One region of the Pectobacterium parvum genome, then DNA from elsewhere that is predicted to be linked to it. Evidence: predicted binding sites of a transcription regulator. Region 1 holds the regulator's gene; each other region holds the start of a gene.
What was found. Region 1 encodes CRP, which controls carbon source genes, mostly activating them, when cyclic AMP is high. Its sites were predicted from a motif close to ATGTGANNNNNNTCACAT; they were not measured.
Positions count from the first base shown of each region.

Region 1 (3,282 bases):
TTCGTAAAGCGCGTGATTCAGGACGCCACATCAGCTACTTCGGCCCAGAAGCGAATGATTTCAGCCTGCTGGAACAGTCGTTTATTGAATATGGCCTGCACGGGCGTGGCCAGACGCGTAAATACCTTCATACCTACGATGAAGCCATTCCCTATAATCAGGTTCCTGGGACGTTCACGCCGTGGGAGCCGATGCCAGAACCCACCGATATCCTGTTCTATGAAGGATTGCACAGCGGCGTGGTCACCGAGCAAAACGACGTGGCACAGCATGTCGATTTGCTCGTCGGCGTGGTGCCGATCGTCAACCTGGAATGGATTCAAAAGCTGATTCGTGACGTTAATGAGCGCGGCCACTCGCGTGAAGCGGTGATGGATTCCGTCGTCCGCTCAATGGAAGACTACATCACCTATATCACGCCACAGTTCTCTCGCACACACATCAACTTCCAGCGCGTGCCCACCGTGGACACCTCCAACCCGTTCGCCGCCAAATCGATTCCCTCATTGGACGAAAGCTTCGTCGTGATTCATTTTCAGGGGTTGGATAATATTGATTACCCCTATCTGCTCGCTATGTTGCAGGGTTCCTTTATCTCCCACATCAACACGCTGGTCGTTACCGGTGGGAAGATGGGATTGGCGATGGAATTAATCATGGCACCGCTGGTGCAGCGGTTAATTGAAGGGAAAACGATCGAATAAGCATCGAGATACACGGGGCGACCACAGGGGTGAGGCCTCCCTACGGGAACCACCCCCTGTGTTTCCCCTAATAACAGGCTTAAGTGACCAGAATTAGTGCCCAGAGACAGGGATTATGCCAGCACTCTAATTTCGTGGCTGTGCGTCACCTCAACGGCTTTGCCCAGCATCAATGCTACTGAGCAGTATTTTTCTGCCGACAGTGCGACGGCTCGCTCGACAACTTTGTCGGTCAATCCTTTTCCCGTCACGATAAAATGCAGATTGATATGGGTGAATAAACGCGGCGCTTCTGACCGACGTTCTGACGTTAATTTCACTTCACAATCCGCTACATCGTTGCGGCTTTTTTGCAGAATCGACACCACATCAATCGCGCTGCATCCCCCTACGGACATCAACACCATTTCCATCGGACTCGGCGCTTTATCACCGGAATTGCCGTCCATCAATATCTGATGTCCTGATGCGGATTCGCCCAAAAACGTTAAGCCTTCAACCCATTTTACCCGTGCCTGCATGATGCCTCTCCACTAAAAATTTTTTGAAAATTTATACCGTTACTGTACAAAAACCAGCGTTAATCAGCGCTTTGTCATGCTGAAGCGAGACAACACAAGACACGTCCTTAAAGCTGTGTTAAAACGAAAATAGAATAGACCTTTTCTGGACAAACCCAGAAACGAAGAAGATGATGACCTGGCCAGACATACCCAGCCATTTTTACGGTGCGGCAAGGCAGCAACCGGAAAATAAAGGGTACAGAGGTTTCAGTATATTCCCTGACGTCATTCTGCCTAGACTGAATTTTATTTTTTTAGCAGTTAAACACGCCGTACAGGGAACTCTGACCCCTGTAATTTGCGCAGTGAATTACAACAGAGGATGATAGCGAATGGTTCTCGGCAAACCGCAAACAGATCCAACTCTCGAATGGTTCCTTTCCCATTGTCATATCCACAAGTATCCATCGAAGAGCACGCTGATTCACCAAGGTGAAAAAGCAGAAACGCTTTACTACATCGTGAAAGGCTCTGTCGCAGTGCTAATCAAAGATGAAGAAGGCAAGGAAATGATTCTCTCCTACCTCAATCAGGGCGATTTTATCGGCGAGCTCGGCCTGTTTGAAGAAGGTCAGGAACGCAGCGCCTGGGTTCGGGCAAAAACCGCCTGTGAAGTGGCTGAAATTTCCTATAAAAAATTCCGCCAACTCATCCAGGTTAACCCGGATATCCTCATGCGTCTGTCTGCACAAATGGCAAACAGACTTCAGGTTACCTCTGAAAAAGTCGGCAACCTCGCCTTCCTTGATGTGACTGGCCGTATTGCCCAAACCCTACTCAACCTGGCCAAACAACCTGATGCCATGACACATCCAGATGGCATGCAAATAAAAATTACCCGTCAGGAAATTGGGCAAATCGTTGGCTGCTCGCGTGAAACCGTGGGCCGCATTCTGAAAATGTTAGAAGACCAGAACCTGATCTCTGCACACGGTAAAACGATTGTCGTTTACGGCACTCGCTAAACCCCTGTCGCGGTACCCTACCAATAAAAAAAGCGTGAAGCCTTGGCCTCACGCTTTTTTTATGGCGAGCTTCCTGCTCGCCACCCTGCGGGTCGTCGCAAGCGACGTTGAAAAACGTTCCCTACGTTTTTTTATGGCTGATCTTTTGAGAGCATAATCAGTTTGCTGCGTTAACGACCTGCGCGACGGCTTTAGCGAATTTCGCCATCCCCTGCGCAATATCCTCTTCATCAATAATCAAAGATGGTACGAAGCGGATTACGTTCGGCCCAGCCATCAGCACCATAAGCCCCTGAGACGTTGCCGCAGCCAGAAACTCGCCCGCGCGACCATGCCATTGCGGTTTCAGTTCGGCACCCAGCAGCAGCCCCATACCGCGAACCTGCTCGAATATTCCGCACTGCTGATTGATTTTCTCAAGCTCACTAACAAAGCGATCGTGGCGATCCGCCACACCTGATAGCACTTCTGGTGTGTTAATAATATCCAGCGCAGCTTCCGCCACCGCACAGGCCAGCGGGTTGCCGCCATAAGTGGTGCCGTGTACCCCAACCGTCATGGCCGATGCGATCTCTTCCGTCGTCAGCATCGCGCTAATCGGGAAACCACCGCCCAATGCTTTAGCCGTTGTGAGGATATCTGGCGTAATGCCGTAGTGCATGTAGCTGAATAGTTTGCCAGTGCGCCCCATTCCGCTCTGCACTTCATCAAACACCAGCAGCGCCTTGTGCTGATCGCACAGATCGCGAACGCCTTGTAAAAACTCAGGCGTAGCGGGCGTAATCCCCCCTTCCCCCTGAATCGGCTCCAGTACAACCGCACAGGTGTGATCGTCCATCACCGCTTTAACAGCAGCCAGATCGTTGAAGGGAACATGAACAATATCGGCAGGCTTAGGCCCGAAACCGTCGGCATATTTAGGCTGTCCGCCGACCGAGACGGTGAACAGCGTCCGACCATGGAATGCATTGTAGAAGGCGATGATCTTGGTTTTATACGGACTATGGCGTTTAATCCCATAGTGACGTGCCAGCTTAAAGGCAGCTTCGT
Region 1 covers NZ_CP087392.1:703,137-706,418, reverse strand. The annotation lists gene LOZ86_RS03110 (phosphoribulokinase) at 1-704, shown strand, start outside; gene LOZ86_RS03105 (OsmC family protein) at 818-1,225, opposite strand; gene crp (cAMP-activated global transcriptional regulator CRP) at 1,600-2,232, shown strand; gene argD (bifunctional acetylornithine/succinyldiaminopimelate transaminase) at 2,390-3,282, opposite strand, start outside.

Region 2 (3,282 bases), 1.5 Mb from region 1:
CCATAATCGCCAGTGCTTTTTTCACCACAGCCGGTGAGAACGCGATGGCGTACAGTGTCTTACGCAACTCGGCAACCTGTTCTTGTGCCTGACGGGAGCCTTCGATGTCACCCGCATTGAAGCGGTGCCAAATCTGGCTGATCGGTTCCGGTGCCACGTTAGCCAGCCCGGAAATACAGGCGGAGCAGCCGTCAACAAAGCCCTGGTGAATGAGCGAGTCTGGGCCATTCAGTACGTTAAAACCCTGTACACCTTTCACCGCTTGCACATAACCGCTCAGGCTTTCATAGCTGCCTGCGCTGTCTTTAATGCCGATGATGTTCGGGTGATCCGCCAGCGTGCGGACGGTTTCCGGCGCCAGCGTATTCCCCGTGCGTGCAGGAATGTTGTAGAGAAACACCGGCACAGTCAGCGCATCGGCGACGGCGGTGTAGTGGGCGATCAGTTCTTCTTGTTTGAGTGGGATGAAATAGGGGGTGATGACCGAAACGGCATCGACACCCAGCGCGGCGATGCGCTTGCCGAGCTTGATGGTTTCCCGCGTGGAGATTTCACCGATGTGGCCAACAACCGGCACTTTTCCGGCAACTTCATCAACGCAGGTTTCAGTGACGGCGACTTTCTCATCGGTGTGCAGCACGAAAAACTCACCGTTGGTGCCGTTACAAAAAATACCGTTGCCGTAGCGCATCTGGCGCTGAACCTGAAGACGCATAGCAGCGGGGTTAAATTCGCCCTGGTTATCAAACGGCGTGACGATGGCAGTTAGTACGCCGGTAATATTTTTACTCATTGTTCTTCCTCGTGACACGTAATCAAAAAGATGAAAAGTTAAAACCGTTCTACCTAAATCCGCGCGCTTTAAAACAGCGTCAGATAAACCTCACGGACGTCGTCGGCGCTGACCTGTGTCGGCACGTTTTTCATCAGGCGCTGAACCTGTAACGCGGCATCAACCAGGTACGGCAGGTGGTCTTTTTCGACGCCGAGCTGCTGTAAGGTGTTAGGCAGGTTGAGTCGTTTAACCAATTCGCTGAAGTAGGTCACCAGCGCCTGTGCTTTTTCCGCTGTACTGAGCGTCAGATCGGCATCCGGCAGCAGGTCATACGCCTGTGCGAATTTCTCCTGTGCGGCGTCCTGCACGAAACGCATGCAAGGGGCGAGCAGGATGGCGTTCGCCACGCCGTGCGGGATGTGGTACTTGCCGCCCAGCGGGTAAGACATGGCGTGAACCAAGTGCGTACCGGAGTGGGCAATGGCGGCACCGCCGTAGTAGGACGCCCACAGCATGTTCAGCTTGGCTTCCATGTTGCTCGGCTCGCGCACGGAGGTTTCGAGGTTGGCAAACAGCTTTTTCAGGCCAATCAGCGCGTAGTTGTCGCTGACCGGGTTGGCAATCGTCGAGGTGAAGCACTCGATCAGGTGGCAGAGCGCATCGATACCGGTTGAAGCAGCGATATGCGACGGCATGCTGATGGTCAGCTCCGGCACCAGTGCAACGTAGTCCGGCAGCATCACTGGCGTAATAATGCCGACTTTGGTCTCTTTTTCCGGGATTGCCAGAATGGCATTCGGTGTGGCTTCTGAGCCGGTTCCTGCGGTGGTCGGGATAAGCAGGGATGTCGTGCGGCGAGTCGGTTTCTCTCCTGCCAGCAGGCTATCCAGCGTGACGGTTTCATCGCCCGCGCACAGTACGGAAAGCAGTTTGGCGACGTCCAGTACGCTGCCGCCGCCCACGCCGATGACCAGATCGGTTTGGATTTGATTGAGTTGGCTCAATATCTGGGCAACGTCGTGCTGGCTTGGTTCGGCAGGAACATGATCAACCAACAGAACCTGCGGAACGGCTTGCTTAACTTGTGCGATCAGCGCCTGAACGTCAGGCAGCCCGACGATGTTTTTGTCGGTGACAAATAAAACGTGCTGTTTCGCTGCCAACAGGTGACTAATGTCCTGAAGTACCCGGTAACCGCTGAGGATAGTGCTATTGATGTTCATGCTTATTACCTTGCCTTTTCTCTTTCGCCAGAGCGTTATCGCTATGATGATAATGGTTGCGATGGTGATTGCTTTCAGTCAAATGACGTGGTTCTCATCACGTCTAAACGCCATTTGCCACATCGTGGTGATAATTTATAGGTGAAATTCCTTTTAAATAATTTGATATTGCTCACATATAATCAAATGTGATTCAATATAATCATTATCAGGTAATCATGAACCGGGGATGAAGTATGTCAAACGTGCAGCAATCAGCAGAACAGGTATTAGTGGTCGCTGATGACTTTACGGGTGCCAATGATGCGGGCGTCGGTTTGGCGCAGCAGGGCGCGCGGGTTAGCGTCGTATTTGACGTTAATAAACTGCATGCGGATTTACTGGGTGATGCGGTGGTGATCAACACCGATAGCCGTGCGGTGCGTGACGACGTGGCGTCTCAACGCACCGCCGAAGCGGTTGCAGCCTGGCAGGCAGCCGGTGGACAAGGCTGGATTATCAAGAAAATTGACTCGACGCTGCGTGGGAATCTGGGGGCGGAAATCGCTGCCGCACTGTCTGCGGCAGACGTGCCCGTCGCGCTGATTGCTGCGGCATCGCCGACGCTAGGGCGTGTGACCCGCAAAGGTGAAGTCTGGGTGAATGGCCGTCTGCTTACCGACACGGAATTTGCCAGCGATCCCAAAACGCCGGTGACCTCTGCTTCTATCGCTGCCCGTCTGGCAGAGCAAACCGCTTTACCCGTGGCGGAAATACACCTTGATGACGTCCGTCAGGCCAATTTAGCCCACCGTTTGCAGCAACTGGCGGACGAAGGCGTACGTCTGATTATTCTTGATACGGGCGAGCAGGGCGATCTGACACATATCGTTGATGCTGCCAGAACGTTGCCGTTTCGCCCTTTGCTGGTCGGCTCGGCGGGCCTGAGTGAAGCGCTGGCGAATGCGCAGAATTTTACGCGTAAGACAGAAAGGCCGCTGCTGGCTGTCGTCGGGTCGATGAGCGATATCGCTCAAAAACAGATTGCGGCCGTCAGGCTGCGCAGCGATGTCACGCTGGTTGAGATCGATATCAACGCACTCTTTTCAGCCGATTCATCCACCGTCATGGCATCCCAGTGTGAGGACGCAGTGAAGGCGCTGATGAAGGGTAATCACTGCATTATTCGACCCTGTCATAACGAAAATCAGCGCTTCGAGATCGACGCGCGGTGCCAGCAGCTTGGGCTCAGCCGACAGCAGCTTGGCGAAACGATCAGCCACTCTCTGGGGGAACTTACGCGCA
Region 2 covers NZ_CP087392.1:3,950,508-3,953,789, reverse strand. The annotation lists gene LOZ86_RS17830 (dihydrodipicolinate synthase family protein) at 1-793, opposite strand, end outside; gene LOZ86_RS17825 (iron-containing alcohol dehydrogenase) at 862-1,998, opposite strand; gene dtnK (D-threonate kinase) at 2,235-3,282, shown strand, end outside.
Region 2: the regulator CRP is predicted to act here: its motif matches at 2,159-2,176, upstream of LOZ86_RS17825 (iron-containing alcohol dehydrogenase).

Region 3 (3,282 bases), 430 kb from region 1:
TGTCTGTCGCATGCTGATTCAGGAACACATTGCCTGCACCCAGTTGGAACAGGTTAGTCTGTGCGTCGGCTAGAGCAGCAGGTGCTGACGTCACGACGGCTTCAGACTTCACGGCACCCTGTGCTGCGGTAAGACGTGCTACCAGATCGCTATACAGACCGCTATCAAGGAAGTTAGTCAGAGAAATGTGCTGTGCCTGCGGCGCATGACGCATCGCACGTTCGGTCAGATCGCGGTGCGTAATCACCAGATCGACATCGTCCGGCAGACTATTGATCGCGCTGTTAGTCACCGAAATGTTGGCCAGCCCGGCATCCTGAACCTTCTTACGCAGCACACCCGCACCCATCGCGCTGGAACCCAGACCGGCGTCACACGCTACGATGATTTTACGCACGGTGCTCATATCACCGCTGACACCAGCGTTAGTCGCCGTGCCTTTAGAAGACGCTTTCATTTCCTGCATGCGGCGCGTTGCGTCGCCCAGGTCTTCTTCTTTTTGCTTGGTGCTTTTCAGCAGAATCGCCGACACAAGGAAGGACACTGCGAAAGCCGCTGCGATGGCCGCGAGGTTAGCGAAGTAAGCGCCTTTTGGCGTCATCGCCAGCACCGCCAGAATGGAACCTGGAGACGCAGGAGAAACCAAACCGCCACCCAGCACGCTCAGCGTAAACACGCCGGTCATCCCACCCAGAATCACCGCAATAATCAGACGCGGATTCATCAGCACATAAGGGAAGTAGATTTCGTGAATCCCGCCCAGGAAGTGGATAATCGCCGCACCTGGTGCTGACTCTTTCGCGTTACCACGACCGAAGAACATGTAAGCCATCAGCACGCCCATACCCGGGCCTGGGTTCGCTTCGATCAGGAAGAAAATAGATTTGCCGGTTTCCGTCGCCTGCTGAATGCCCAGCGGTGAGAAGATACCGTGGTTAATGGCGTTGTTCAGGAACAGGATTTTCGCCGGTTCAACGAAGATGGACGTAAGCGGCAGCAGGTTATTCTGTACCATCAGGTTAACGCCGGAAGCCAGCACCTGAGAGAAGACTTCAACCAGCGGACCAATTGCCAAAAATGACAGGATGGCCAACAACATACCGATGATACCGGCAGAGAAGTTGTTGACCAGCATTTCAAAGCCGCTTTTGATTTTACCGTCGACCATGTGGTCAAAACGCTTGATCGCCCAGCCGCCCAACGGGCCCACAATCATGGCGCCGAGGAACATCGGGATATCCGTCCCGACGATCACACCCCTCGTCGTAATGGCACCCACCACACCACCACGCTCACCGAATACAAGACGTCCACCGGTATAACCAATCAGCAATGGCAGCAAATAGGTAATCATCGGACCGACGAGCTTCGCCAACGTTTCATTGGGGAACCAGCCGGTAGGGATAAACAGCGCGGTAATAATACCCCAGGCGATAAATGCGCCAATGTTGGGCATCACCATATTGCTGAGGAAGCGACCAAAGTTTTGCACTTTGATCTTAATATCTGGTGAAAGCATAAAAACACACCCCTATTGAAACGCGCTAACAATAAGAGCGCGTGGTAATTATCGTGAGACGGCGTGGCAATAAAAGCACCGATTACCACAAGAAGACTTCCGTCATTATTACTGTATGCAGCGCGGACTCTAACACGCTGTTTTCATACCGCAACTCCATGGCGGTAACGTGACAAAAATCACACAACCACCCTACATCAACGATACAAATAGGTGATTTACTTCACAAAAAATCGTTAAAAATGAAAAACTAAACAGATTTTTAGACAAACACCGCGCTTTATATGTGATTCAAGTCACACTTTACAGGCATGTATTTGTTTTATTTATGTGATGTTAATCACAATTTATTTTTACCCTCTCACCAGCCACACGCATCTTACCCAGAATAGCTCTCTGCCCTATTGCATCGCTAAAGTGCCGGAGCACGATGCGGTTAGGGATAATTCACGCCAGTTATTCCTCTGAGCGCATTCATTAAATTCTGCTGCTGTAGAGGTAGCGCTGCCACCATGCTGTTATATTGCGCCACCTGTTGCGGCGTACGGAATTGCACAGACGCGCCATTAAACACAGCCTGATCGCCCTGAGCCTGAAGGAAATCGCCGATCTGAATCAGGCTTTGTGCGAAGGCAATCGCATTCGGAATGGCGGGTAACAGCGCATTGGTGGGCTGTATTACCGTGCGTGCATACAACCGCTCATAGGGTATCTGCACCTCTTCGGGCTGTTTTAGCAGCCGGTGGGTGTTGTCCGCCTGCACTTTCGCCGCCTGCACATGCTGGCTCAACAGGTTCATTGCCCCGATGGATTGGCGAAGGTCGTCACGCTGCGTCAGATAGTCTTTAGGGACGCGAATGCGGGAAATTTGCCCCAGCATCGGCGTCAAACTGCCGGACACCGCCTGATTAAACTGCTGAGAAAAGGTGGTTAAAATCGCGTAATCGTTGGTGAAATTGCCAAAACTCTTCTTCTGCTCTTCCGTCAGTGTCGGCAATTTCCCATCCTGCTGCGACTGCACGCTTTGCAGGAACGCAACGAATGCCTTCCGCTGATCGGCTTCGCTGTCACCACAGGCAGCCAACTGCAATGCCGCCAGAATAACCAGAACTGGCAACAGCCAGCGTGAACGGTACGTCATCAGCCTTCTCATTCCCTACTCCTGTTATGCTTACTGCCCCGCCAGCCGTGCTTTACTCAGACAAAAACACGCTGACGACGGATTTTCCATGACAAGATTTTCTACGACATAAGCATAGTCGAATCAGGCCGGCTGTGCAGGAAAAGGCCAGGTCTGACAACGAATACCGATTGTTTAAGCATCGAGAGACACGGGACGACCATCGGATTTTGCCAACGGAGTCGCTGGTCGATACGGATCGAAACCACGGGGTGGGGGGACATCTGTAATGCGGAAAAAAATAACCCCCGAACGGGCGAACCGACTCGGGGGTTGGGATTACGTAACGCTATTGTCGTTATTGCAGGACGGAAATATCTGCAACCTGCAAGAACAGCTCACGCAGTTGGCTCAGCAGCGTCAGGCGGTTCACTCGAACCTGCTCATCTTCCGCCATGACCATCACCTGATCGAAGAACGCATCGACAGGCTCACGCAGTGAGGCCAGCTCAACCAGCGCTTCCTGATAGCGACCTTCAGCGAACAGCGGCGTCAGTTTGTCGCGCAGCACGACAAGGTGCGTGGCCAGCGTAATTTCTGCCGCGTCTTTCAATACGGCAGCATTGACGCTCTCGTTCAGCGT
Region 3 covers NZ_CP087392.1:277,211-280,492, reverse strand. The annotation lists gene LOZ86_RS01200 (PTS mannitol transporter subunit IICBA) at 1-1,519, opposite strand, end outside; gene LOZ86_RS01195 (DUF3053 domain-containing protein) at 1,956-2,672, opposite strand; gene glyS (glycine--tRNA ligase subunit beta) at 2,998-3,282, opposite strand, start outside.
Region 3: the regulator CRP is predicted to act here: its motif matches at 1,731-1,748, upstream of LOZ86_RS01200 (PTS mannitol transporter subunit IICBA).